2 regions of the Streptomyces sp. Je 1-4 4N24 genome follow, and region 1 is predicted to be linked to the other one. Evidence: riboswitches for the same ligand, from Rfam matches in the RefSeq annotation. Region 1 holds a riboswitch; the other holds the start of a gene.
What was found. Region 1 has a riboswitch for S-adenosylmethionine ahead of thrC (threonine synthase). Riboswitches for the same ligand answer to the same signal wherever they lie in the genome.

Region 1 (5,874 bases):
GAGAAGTGGGCGATCCGCAGGTCGGGGCGGCGCTCGCGGAGCATGCCGGGCACCAGCGCCAGGTGGTAGTCCTGCACGAGGACGGCCGCGCCGGGCGCCGCACCCTCGGCCAGCGCATCGGCGAAGGCCGTGTTGTACGCCTCGTAGGACGCCCACTGCGCCCGGAACTCCGCGTCGAAGACCGGTTCCAGCGGTGTCTGGTAGAGCATGTGGTGGACGAACCACAGCACGGAGTTCGCGACGCCGTTGTAGGCGTCGGCGTACACCTCGGCCGGAATGTCCAGCATCCGGACCCGCTGTCCACCCGTGTCACCCGGGTCCAGCACACCACCCGTCCGCCGCACGGCCTCCCGGTCCCCGTCACCCAGCGCGGCACACACCCACACCGCATCCGTCTCGGGCCCGATGGCGGACAGCCCGGAGACCAGCCCGCCACCACCCCTTTTGGCGGTCAGCGCCCCGTCCTCCCCCAGGCCGTACGACACCGGCCCACGATTGGACGCCACCAGAACCTCGGCACCTGCCTGCACCGCACTGCGCTCGGAGACCATGTCGCGAAAGTAACCCGTCACAGATCCGCGCAAACGTACGGAAGCGGTCAAGAGACGGGGGCCGGGTGGGCTCCTCAGTCGTCTCCCGCTGGGAACGCGTCGACCGGCCACGACGGCTCCCCCTCGGCGGGTTCCGGGTGCCCGCACCCGAGACGGTCGCCCCGGCTGCGGTTGATACGCAGCGAGTCGCCGAGCGCATCCGTCAAACAACAGGCCAGGAAGCGCAGTTCGGGCGCCGTGGTCGGGGTGTGGTGGAGGAGGGCGCGGGCGTGCCTCAGGAGGATCTCGCCGGATGCGAGCTGGGCGTGTTCAATGGCGTCCGCCTGCCGGGTGACGGGGCCGTTCCCCTCGGAGAGTAGATAGCACGGCTTCCCCTCCGGGCTTGACCAGGGAAGCAGGCGGGGACGCGCAAGAGGCGTCATGGCGACTCCAGCTCTCTAGAGAAGTTGGATCGCTACCCATTGAAGCGAAGTGAACGCGTAGCGTCAATGGGATCTCTAGAGAAGTCGAGTGCCGGGGGCGCAGTAGCACTCGAACAGATCTCTAGGATGTCTAGAGATCGCCAGGAGGGATGCGTCGCCATGGCCGCACAGGAGAGCTCGTTGCCCAAGTACCGCCGGATCGCCGACGCGCTGAAGCGGGCGATCACAGCGGGGGAGTTCCGGCCCGGTGACCGGCTGCCCGGAGAGAACGACCTGATGGACCGGCACGGAGTGGCCCGGATGACGGCGCGTCAGGCACTCGGCGTTCTCACCTCCGAGGGGCTCGCCGAGGCCCGTAAGGGCGCCGGTGTCTTCGTGCGGGACTTCCAGCCGATCCGGCGCCGGGGTGTTCCGCGGCTGGCCCGGGAGCAGTGGGGTCAAGGGCAGTCGGTCTGGGCGGCCGACGTCCCGGAGCGTGATCTGGTGGTGGACGAAGTCACCGTCGACGAGGAGCAGGTATCAGGCGATGTCGCGGCGCGGTTGGACATCGCGCCCGGAGACGCTGTCACCGTGCGGCGCCGTCGGTTCGTGCTCGACGGTAAGCCAGTGCTGCTGTCCACCTCCTACCTCCCCGCCGCTCTTGTCGCGGGATCGGCGATCACGCAGCCGGACGCCGGGGCGGGCGGCACGTACGCCCGGCTCGCCGAGCTGGGCGCGGCTCCCGCCCGTTTCCGGGAAGAGATGCGCTCACGCATGCCGGCGTCGGAGGAGGCCGACCGGCTGCGCCTTCCGGCGGGCACGCCCGTCATTCTCATCAGCCGCACGGCCATGACCGCGGACGGGCGCACCGTAGAGGTCAACGAGATGATCCTCGACTCGTCCGCCTACGTGCTGGAGTACGACTTCGACGCCTGAGTGCTCAGGCCGCGAGAGCGCTCACGCCGCCCGCCGCTCCGCGTACTCCGGGATTTCGGCCATTGGGGGGCGTTCCTCGGTGTCCACTTCCGTTGTGCGGGGGACGAAGCCCTCGTCGCCGCGGTCGAACTGGGTGAGGCGGGGGCGGACCAAGTGGCCGCGGGTCAGGCGTAGTTGTGCGGTGCGGTAGATGGCGGCGGCCATTCGGCCCAGGGCCTGGCCGTCCTGGTGGCGGTGTTTGCGTACGCCGACGTCCACCTGGGCGAGGGCGTCGAGGCCGACGGTGTGCAGGGCGTCGACGAGCAGGCCGAGCTCCACGCCGTAGCCGACCGGGAACGGCAGGCGTTCCAGGAGGGAGCGGCGGGCCGCGTACTCGCCGCCCAGGGGCTGGACGAAGCCGGCCAGCTGCGGCCAGTGGAGATTGAGGAGGGGGCGGGCGACCAGCTCCGTCACCCGGCCGCCCTGTCCGGCCCCGGCGCCTTCGCCGGCGGTCTCCAGCGGGCGGTCGTACATCGCCTTCACGAACTGGATGTCCGGATCCGTCAGCAGCGGGCCGATGATCCCGGAGACGAAGGCGGAGGAGAATTCGCGCAGGTCGGCGTCGATGAAGCAGATGATGTCGCCGGTGGTGGCCAGCAGGGAGCGCCAGAGCACCTCGCCCTTGCCGGGCAGCGCGGGCAGGCGCGGGAGGACGCTGTCGCGGGACACGACCCGGGCGCCGGCCGCCGCCGCGACCTCGGCGGTGCGGTCGGTGGAGCCGGAGTCCAGCACCACCAGCTCATCGACGAGCGGGACCGTGTCGGTCATCAGCTCGGCGCGGATCACTGACACGATCGCCCCGACGGTGGCCTCCTCGTCGAGCGCGGGCAGTACGACGCTGACCGTACGACCCGTCTGGCGCTTAGCCTCCAGCAGCTGCCCCAGCGGGCGGTCCGCGGCGGACCAGGAGTGGCTGCTCAGCCAGCCCTCCACCTCTTCCAGCACGTCTACGACTCCTCGGTCGCCGCCCGATCGGCGGTCTGTGTGATCCATCTCGCGGTTCGGACGACTATCTCAACTGTCAGTGCCTTCGGTTACAGTCTTGAACAACGCGGATGACCGTCGCATGTCGGGGTCGCCGCGCCACAAACGCCTGGGTTTCGGCCCAGCGCCATACCGCTCATCCAGAGGGGCAGAGGGATACGGCCCGTTGAAGCCCCGGCAACCCTCCAGCCGGTCTTGCCGCCAGGACGCTCATGTCCAGCGCGCGTGAGGCTCCCGGCTAGGGAAGGTGCCAAATCCGTCTCGTGGCGAGATTCGTCGCGAGGAAGATGAGGAGAAAGGGCCTCGCCTCCATGGCTGTGCAAGTCACCGAAAACACCCCCACCGTCGCTCTGGGTCCCGCCGCCGCCCTGTCCTGCCGCGAGTGCGGACAGCGCTTCGCGCTCGGCCCGATCTTCGCGTGCCAGGAATGTTTCGGGCCGCTCGAAGTCGCGTACGACCTGCCGAGCGGCGACCCGGAGAGCCTGCGGAAGCAGATCGAGGCCGGTCCGAACAACATCTGGCGCTACGCCCCGCTGCTGCCCGTCCCCACCGACGTGGCCGACAAGCCCAACCTGAACCCCGGCTTCACCAAGCTCGTCCAGGCCGACCGGCTCGCCGCCGAGCTGGGCGTCACCGGCGGGCTGTACGTGAAGGACGACTCGGGCAACCCGACGCACTCCTTCAAGGACCGCGTCGTGGCGATCGCCGTCGAGGCAGCCCGCGCCTTCGGCTTCACCACCCTCTCCTGCTCCTCCACCGGCAACCTCGCCGGTGCGGTCGGCGCCGCGGCCAGCCGGGCCGGTTTCAAGTCCTGTGTGTTCATCCCGCACGACCTGGAGGCCGGCAAGGTCGTCATGGCTGCGGTCTACGGCGGTGACCTGGTCGGCATCGAGGGCAACTACGACGACGTCAACCGCTTCTGCTCGGAGCTCATCGGCGACCCGCTGGGCGAGGGCTGGGGCTTCGTCAACGTCAATCTGCGGCCGTACTACGGCGAGGGTTCCAAGACGCTCGCCTACGAGATCTGCGAGCAGCTGGGCTGGCGGCTCCCGGACCAGATCGTCATCCCGATCGCGTCCGGCTCCCAGCTCACGAAGATCGACAAGGGGCTCAAGGAGCTGATCGCCCTCGGCCTGGTCGAGGACAAGCCGTACAAGATCTTCGGCGCCCAGGCGGAGGGCTGCTCGCCGGTGTCCACGGCCTTCAAGGCCGGACATGAGGTCGTGCGCCCGCAGAAGCCGAACACCATCGCCAAGTCGCTGGCGATCGGCAACCCGGCCGACGGGCCGTATGTGCTCGACATCGCGCGCCGTACGGGCGGTGCCGTGGAGGATGTCAACGACGAGCAGGTGGTCGACGCGATCAAGCTGCTGGCCAGGACGGAAGGGATCTTCGCGGAGACCGCGGGCGGAGTGACCGTCGGCGTGACCAAGAAGCTGATCGAGGACGGTCTGCTCGACCCGTCCCTGACCACCGTCGTCCTGAACACCGGTGACGGCCTCAAGACACTCGACGCGGTCGCCCCGACCTCCGGGCCCACGGCCACGATCCGTCCGAACCTGGACGCGTTCCGCGCGGCCGGCCTGGACAGCTGAGGCCGACGGCCCGTCCGGTGGACGAGGCCGCGCCCCAGCCCCCCGAACTCGTACCCCGTACCCCTGGAAGGCAGAACCATGAGCGTCAAGGTCCGCATCCCCACCATCCTCCGCACGTACACCGGTGGCCAGGCCGAGGTCCCCGCCGAGGGCGCGACCCTCTCCGAGGTGATCGCCGACCTGGAGCAGAACCACCAGGGCATCGCGGCCCGTGTGCTGGACGACGCCGGCAAGCTGCGCCGCTTCGTGAACGTGTACGTCAACGACGACGATGTGCGCTTCGAGCAGGGCCTGGAGACGCCCACCCCGGACGGCGCCGGCATCTCGATCATCCCGGCCGTGGCCGGCGGCTGCTGATTTGCGCCAACTCTTCTCCTGCATGACCGGAATTGCCCCGTCCGCCAGAAAGCGGACGGGGCAATTCCGTGTTGTGAAAGGAGATACCATTGGGGTGATCCCCCTCCGGATATCACCGTGAGCGTGCCGAACGCATATGTGTTCGCGGTCAGTTGTGTCCAAAGTGTGGGCGGTATTTGTCGCCTAGGTGCGCTATGCCCGGCCCGACTTGCCCTGGAGAACCAGGATTTCGCCGCATATTGCCGATTCTCCGGCGCCAGATTTCTCGTCCGATTGACCTGTTGCTCTGGGCATCTGTGCAGATACATTCAGCGGCGGTCGACGCGTTCCGGCGCACACCCCACGGGCCTTTCGCGGGGTGAGGTCTGACCCGGGTCCGCGGAGTGCGGTCCTGCGCAAGGGCCAGTAATAGGGGAGTTAGGCATGGCTCAGGGCACCGTCAAGTGGTTCAACGCGGAGAAGGGGTACGGCTTCATCGCGGTCGACGGTGGTGCGGATGTTTTCGTCCACTACAGCGCGATCCAGATGGACGGCTACCGCACCCTTGAGGAGGGTCAGCGAGTCGAGTTCGAGATCTCGCAGGGCCAGAAGGGGCCGCAGGCGGACATGGTCCGGGTGGCCGGCTGAGGCGCCGACCAACTGCTGCGTGAGGAAGGCCCGTACCCCTGAGGGGGGTACGGGCCTTCGACTGTGCGCCCCCCCGGTCGGCCGCCTTCTGTTGTCAGCCGGGTGGGCGGGGCGCCCTCCGGGCGCTTGCACTCGCACCCCACGAGTGCTAATCATTGGCGTTAGCACTCTCCCAGTGAGAGTGACAAGAAGGACCGGGTCGGTGAGGCCCGCAGACCGCGTGGGGCAAGGAACCACACAGGTCTGCAGGTCGTCCGTCGCGGGCGCCAGCGCGGTCCGGAGCAATCCACCCCAGTCCGGGAGGACCACTTCACATGGCCAAGATCATCGCGTTCGACGAGGAGGCACGGCGCGGTCTCGAGCGCGGGATGAACCAGCTCGCCG
Region 2 (5,874 bases), 2.9 Mb from region 1:
GCCGGCTCGGGCCAGACGCTGGTGGGTGCCTCCGGCTCCATCTCCGGCGTACTGGGCGCCTTCCTCTACCTGTTCCCCACGGCCCGGGTCACCAGCCTCTTCCCGTTCCTCTTCTTCCTGCCGCTGCGCTTTCCCGCCTGGATCGTGCTGCTCTTCTGGTTCGCCCTGCAGTGGCAGGCCGCGCAGGACGACCCCCGCGGTCCGGGCGTCGCCTACCTCGCCCATGTCATCGGCTTCGCGCTCGGCTTCCTCTACGCATGGGCCCGCTACGGGAGGGATAGTGTGGGAGCCACCAGGGCGAACGACCGGGCGACCGAGGAAGAGAGCCAGCCGTGATCACGTCGATCGTGCTCATCAAGACCAGCGTGGACCAGATCCCGGAGATCGCCGAGAAGATCGCCGCACTGGACGGGGTCAGCGAGGTCTACTCGGTCACCGGGGCCCACGACCTGATCGCCATGGTGCGGGTCGCCGCCCACGACGACCTCGCGGACGTCATCCCCGGCCGCATCAGCAAGATCCCCGGCGTCGCCGCCACGGAAACGCATATTGCGTTCCGCACGTATAGCCAGCATGACCTTGAGGCCGCCTTTGCGATTGGGCTGGAGGCCTAGCCCGTTCGCTGCGCTTTGCCTTCGGGCCCACGTTTTCGGCTGTCCCGCCGTGAGGGTTGCTCGCCGTTTGTTGCCCGCTGCGCGGTGCCCTGCGCTGCGCTTTGCCTTGGGCCCACGCTTTTGGCTGTCCCACCGTTGCGCCTGGCGGCGGGCGGGTCCGCTGCGCGGGGCTGTCGGGGTGCGGTGACGGACCTCCGCGGGTGGGTGTCCGGACTGCTTCGCTTTACGTCCGGACACCCACCCGCTCCGGCCCGTCCCCTCCCGTGAGGGGGATGAATAAACCTCGGTGGGAGTGCACGCCGGTGGTCCGCTGCTCCTCGCGAAGCAGGAGTGATTCGTCCTACGGACGCCCGCCCCCACCCACCGCCACTACTCCCCCAACGGGAGGGGACGGGCCGGAGGGGCCGGTGTGTGGGACGTAAAGCGAAGCAGTCCCACACACCGGCCCCGGAGGCCCGTCACCGCACCCGACAACCACCCAGCCCGCCGCAGGCGCAACGGCGAACAACCCCCACGGCGGAACAGCCAACAACGTGGGAATTATGCGGGCACACAACGCCCGCTTTCCGTGCGGTAGTTCCAGCGGGCGCCATGCGTCACCAGTTCCCTGACCGCTCGCACGAAGCGGTCAACGTGCTCATCCGGCGTGCCAACGCCCAGGCTGACGCGGATGGCGTTGAGGGACTTTTCGCCGGGGGCCGCGTCGGGGGCGCCGCACTCGCCGGGGTCCTGGGGCTCGCTGCCGAGGAGGGTGCGGACGAGGGGGTGGGCGCAGAAGAGGCCGTCGCGGACGCCGATGCCGTACTCGGCCGACAGCGCGGCCGCGAAGTGGGAGCTGTTCCAGCCCTCGACGACGAAGGAGAGGACGCCCACCCGTGCGGCGTCCTCGCCGAAGAGGGAGAGCACGGTGACCTCGGGTACGTCGGCCAGGCCGGCGCGGAGGCGGGCGATCAGCTCCTGTTCGCGGGCGACCAGGCCGTCGAAGCCGGCCTCGGTCAGGGCCTGGCAGGCCGAGGCAATCGCGTAGGCGCCGATGACGTTGGGCGAACCGGCCTCGTGCCGGGCCGCGGTGGTGTGCCACTCGACGTCCACCCCGCCGTCCGTGCGCCGGGAGACCTTGCGGCTGGCGCCGCCGCCCGCCAGGTACGGGTCGGCGTCCCGCAGCCAGTCCGCGCGGCCGGCCAGCACCCCGGCGCCGAACGGCGCGTACAGCTTGTGGCCGGAGAAGGCGACCCAGTCCACGTCCAGTTCCCCGAGGTCCACCGGGTGGTGCGGGACGAGCTGCGCCGCGTCCAGCACGATCCGGGCGCCGTGCGCATGCGCGGCGGCCGCCAGCTCCTGCACCGGCCACAGCTCGCCGGTCACATTCGACGCACCGGTCACACAGACCAGCGCCGGGCCGTACGGCTCGCGTGTGGCCAGCGCCTTCTCCAGGGTGTCCACCGCCTGCTGCGGGGTGCGCGGGGCGTTGAGGTAGGTCACCTCGACATCGGGGCGCTGCTCCCACGGCAGCAGCGAGGCGTGGTGCTCGGTCTCGAAGACGAACACCCGGGTGCCCTGCGGGAGTACGGCGGCGAGCAGGTTCAGCGAGTCGGTGGTGGAGCGGGTGAAGACGACCTGGTCCTCGGCCCGGCAGCCGAGGAACTCCGCAATGGTGCGGCGGCTGTTCTCGAAGAGGTCGGTGGACAGCTGCGAGAGGTAGCCGGCGCCGCGGTGCACGCTGCCGTAGTACGGGGCGTAGGCCGCCACGTCGTCCCAGACCCGCTGGAGCGCGGGGGCGCTGGCGGCGTAGTCCAGCGCGGCGTAGTCGACCTCGCCGCCGGTCACGAGCGGGACGAGGACATCCCGGCCCAGGACCGGCAGCGGGGCACAGACGGAACGGTCGGCGGCAACGGCGGAAACAGACATGGCGAACTCCCGTGAGAGGTAAGCGAATTCGCTGCGGGCGGGGGCGCGGAAGGGCGCGCCGGGGCACCGCGGCGGGAAAGGAAAAGGGATGCGGAAAAGGGGCCGTCGGGCCCTAGCGCATTCGCTGAATCACGGAGGTTCTCCCTCGGGGACCAGGATCCCTGGCGAGGGATCCGCGCTTGCCGCAGACCTCGCTGCCTACGGCCTGGTCATCACCCGGGGCACCCCGCCACGGAAGGAGGGTTGCCGGACAGCGGGCCGGGGCCTGCATCGCTGTCACTCGTGACCTGGGCAGAATCATGCCACACGGGCAAAGAGGCGCAAGGCCCGGTCCGTATGACGGACTGAGCCTTGCGTCACACCCTGCGTCACCGCGCGCTCATGTGTTGCTGGCGGCCACCCAGCGCTCCAGCGCCCGCTTGGCCGCCCCGGAGTCGATGGAGGCGGCGGCCCGCTCGATCCCGGCCCGGATCTGCTCGGCCAGCGGAGCGTCGGCCGGCTCCAGTGCGACCAGCGCCGCAGCGGAGTTCAGCAGCACCGCGTCGCGCACCGGGCCGGTCTCGCCGTCCAGCAGCCGGCGGGCCACATCCGCGTTGTACGAGGCGTCCGCCCCACGCAGCGCTTCCACCGGCACCAGGGGGATCCCCACGTCCCGGGGGTCGAAGGGCTCCTCGCACACCGTGCCGTCCCGGACGATCCACACCCGGGAGGTCGCGGTCGTGGTCAGCTCGTCCAGGCCGTCGTCGCCGCGGAAGACCAGCGCCGACGAGCCGCGCTCGGCGAGCACCCCGGCCAGGATCGGCGCCATCCGGGCGTCCGCGACACCGGTCGCCTGGGCGCGGACCTTCGCGGGGTTGGTCAGCGGGCCCAGCACATTGAAGGTCGTACGGATACCGAGCTGGGCACGGGCGTTGGCGACATGCCGCAGCGAGGGGTGGAACTTCACCGCGAAGCAGAAGGTGATGCCCGCTTCCTGGGCGACCTCGGTGACCCGCTGCGGGGTGAGGTCGAGATTGACCCCGAGCTTCTCCAGGACGTCGGAGGCACCGCTGGCCGAGGAGGCGGCGCGGTTGCCGTGCTTGACGACCTTGGCGCCGGTGCCGGCGACCACGATCGAGGACATCGTGGAGATGTTGACGGTCTTGGCGCCGTCGCCGCCGGTGCCGACGATGTCCACGCTGGGGCCCGGCACCTCGATCAGCCGGGCGTGCGCGTACATGGTGCGCACCAGGCCGGAGATCTCGGCGACGGTCTCGCCCTTGGCGCGCAGCGCGACCGCGAACCCGGCGATCTGGGCGTCGCTGGCCTCGCCCCGCATGATCTTGTCCATCGCCCAGGCCGTGTCGTCCGCGCTGAGGTCACGGCCGGCGAGCAGGGCGTTGAGGAGGTCCGGCCAGGTGTGGGCCGCCACGCTGTCGCCGCCAACCGGGGTCACAACGTTCATGGTCCACACTCCTGGATTGTCTCCTGCTTATGCCGTCACCCTATCGAGCCGCCGGGCACGCCGGAGGGCCCCGTCCGATCATCGGACGGGGCCCTCTGGGTGGCGTACTCCCTACGGTGCGCTAGGAAGCGCTGCGGTGATCAGTGGTGGCCGTGGCCGCTGCTGATCTCCTTGTACTCCTCGGCCGTGGCCTTCGGGATGACGTTGTCCTCGCCGTAGTAGGCCTTCGAGAGCTTGGCGCGCAGCTTCTGCGAGCGCGACAGCTTGCGCTCCACACCGTTCTCGTCGACCTCCGGGCCCAGCTCGAGCGGCGCGGGCTGCTCGTGCTGCGTGAGCACGTGCAGCTGCTCCTGGTCGAGCGGCTCGTGGACCTCGATGAACTCACCGTGCGGCAGGCGCTTGATGATGCCGGACTCGCGGCCGTGCAGCACCTTGTCCCTGTCGCGCCGCTGCAGACCCATGCAGATCCGCTTGGTGGCGATGAAGGCCAGCACCGGAAGGACGAAGAATCCGATCCGGACGAACCACGTGAGCGAGTTGAGCGACAGGTGGAAGTGCGTCGCCCACAGGTCGTTACCGCCGCCGATCAGCATCACGAAGTACGCGACGAGCCAGGCGACACCGAAGCCGGTACGGGTCGGGACGTTGCGCGGGCGGTCCAGGATGTGGTGCTCGCGCTTGTCGCCCTTGACCCAGGACTCGATGAACGGGTAGACCGCGATCGCGACCAGGACCAGCGGGAAGATCAGGATCGGGATCAGCACACCGAAGTTGAGGGTGTGGCCCCAGAAGTTCCACTCCCAGCCCGGCATGACACGCACCAGACCCTCGGCGAAGCCCATGTACCAGTCGGGCTGGGCGCCGGTGGACACCTGGTCCGGCCGGTAGGGGCCGATCGCCCACACCGGGTTGATGCTGGCGATCGCGGAGATCACCGCGATCACACCGAAGACCAGGAAGAAGAAGCCTCCGGCCTTGGCCATGTAGACCGGCAGCAGCGGCATGCCCACGACGTTGTTGTTGGTCTTGCCGGCACCCGGGAACTGGGTGTGCTTGTGGTAGAAGACCAGGATCAGGTGCGCCACCAGCAGGCCGAGCATGATGCCCGGCAGCAGCAGGACGTGCACCGTGAAGAACCGCGGGATGATGTCGTGCCCCGGGAACTCCCCGCCGAAGATGAAGAACTGCAGGTACGAACCGACCAGCGGCATCGCCAGGATGACGCCCTCGATGAACCGCACACCGGTGCCGGAGAGCAGGTCGTCGGGGAGCGAGTAGCCGGTGAAGCCGGTGAACATGCCCAGCACCAGCAGCAGGAAGCCGAACAGCCAGTTGACCTCGCGCGGCTTGCGGAAGGCGCCGGTGAAGAACACCCGCATCATGTGGACCATCATCGCGGCCAGGAAGACCAGCGCGGCCCAGTGGTGGATCTGCCTTATAAGCAGCCCGCCCCGCACGTCGAAGCTGATCTCCAGCGTCGACTCGAAGGCCTGCGTCATCCGGATCCCCTGCATGGGCACGTAGGAACCGTGATAGGTCACCTCGGCCATGCTCGGGTGGAAGAACAGCGTCAGATAGACACCGGTCAGGATGATGATGATGAAGCTGTAAAGCGCGACCTCACCCAGCATGAAGGACCAGTGGTCCGGGAAGATCTTGCGCATGTTGGACTTGGCCAGGCTGTAGATGCCCAGCCGGCCGTCCGCCCAGTCGGCGATCCGCTCGCCCCGTGGCGCCTGGCCACGGCGCGTGGTGGTCGCGCTCGTCTCGTTACTCATCCGCGCTCCCAGAAGCTCGGGCCGACGGGCTCCTCGAAGCCGCTTGCGGCCTCCAGGAAGCCGTCCTTCTCCGTGATGTGCAGCTGCGGCAGGGCGTGTCCGGCCGGACCGAAGATCACCCGACCGCCGT

Region 2: it holds a riboswitch for S-adenosylmethionine, as region 1 does, so the genes downstream of both, SLV14N_RS29060 (aminotransferase class V-fold PLP-dependent enzyme) here and thrC (threonine synthase) in region 1, are expected to answer to the same signal.

The regions. Positions count from the first base shown of each region.
Region 1 is NZ_CP110836.1:3,740,538-3,746,411, reverse strand. It holds gene SLV14N_RS15970 (trehalose-6-phosphate synthase) at 1-551, opposite strand, end outside; gene SLV14N_RS15965 (hypothetical protein) at 626-973, opposite strand; gene SLV14N_RS15960 (GntR family transcriptional regulator) at 1,133-1,888, shown strand; gene SLV14N_RS15955 (glucosyl-3-phosphoglycerate synthase) at 1,910-2,872, opposite strand; SAM riboswitch class I at 3,045-3,205, shown strand; gene thrC (threonine synthase) at 3,223-4,506, shown strand; gene SLV14N_RS15945 (MoaD/ThiS family protein) at 4,585-4,863, shown strand; gene SLV14N_RS15940 (cold-shock protein) at 5,287-5,490, shown strand; gene groL (chaperonin GroEL) at 5,805-5,874, shown strand, end outside.
Region 2 is NZ_CP110836.1:6,660,457-6,666,330, reverse strand. It holds gene SLV14N_RS29070 (rhomboid family intramembrane serine protease) at 1-336, shown strand, start outside; gene SLV14N_RS29065 (Lrp/AsnC family transcriptional regulator) at 333-614, shown strand; gene SLV14N_RS29060 (aminotransferase class V-fold PLP-dependent enzyme) at 1,155-2,522, opposite strand; SAM riboswitch class IV at 2,693-2,810, opposite strand; gene trpD (anthranilate phosphoribosyltransferase) at 2,902-3,966, opposite strand; gene SLV14N_RS29050 (cytochrome bc complex cytochrome b subunit) at 4,107-5,744, opposite strand; gene SLV14N_RS29045 (ubiquinol-cytochrome c reductase iron-sulfur subunit) at 5,741-5,874, opposite strand, start outside.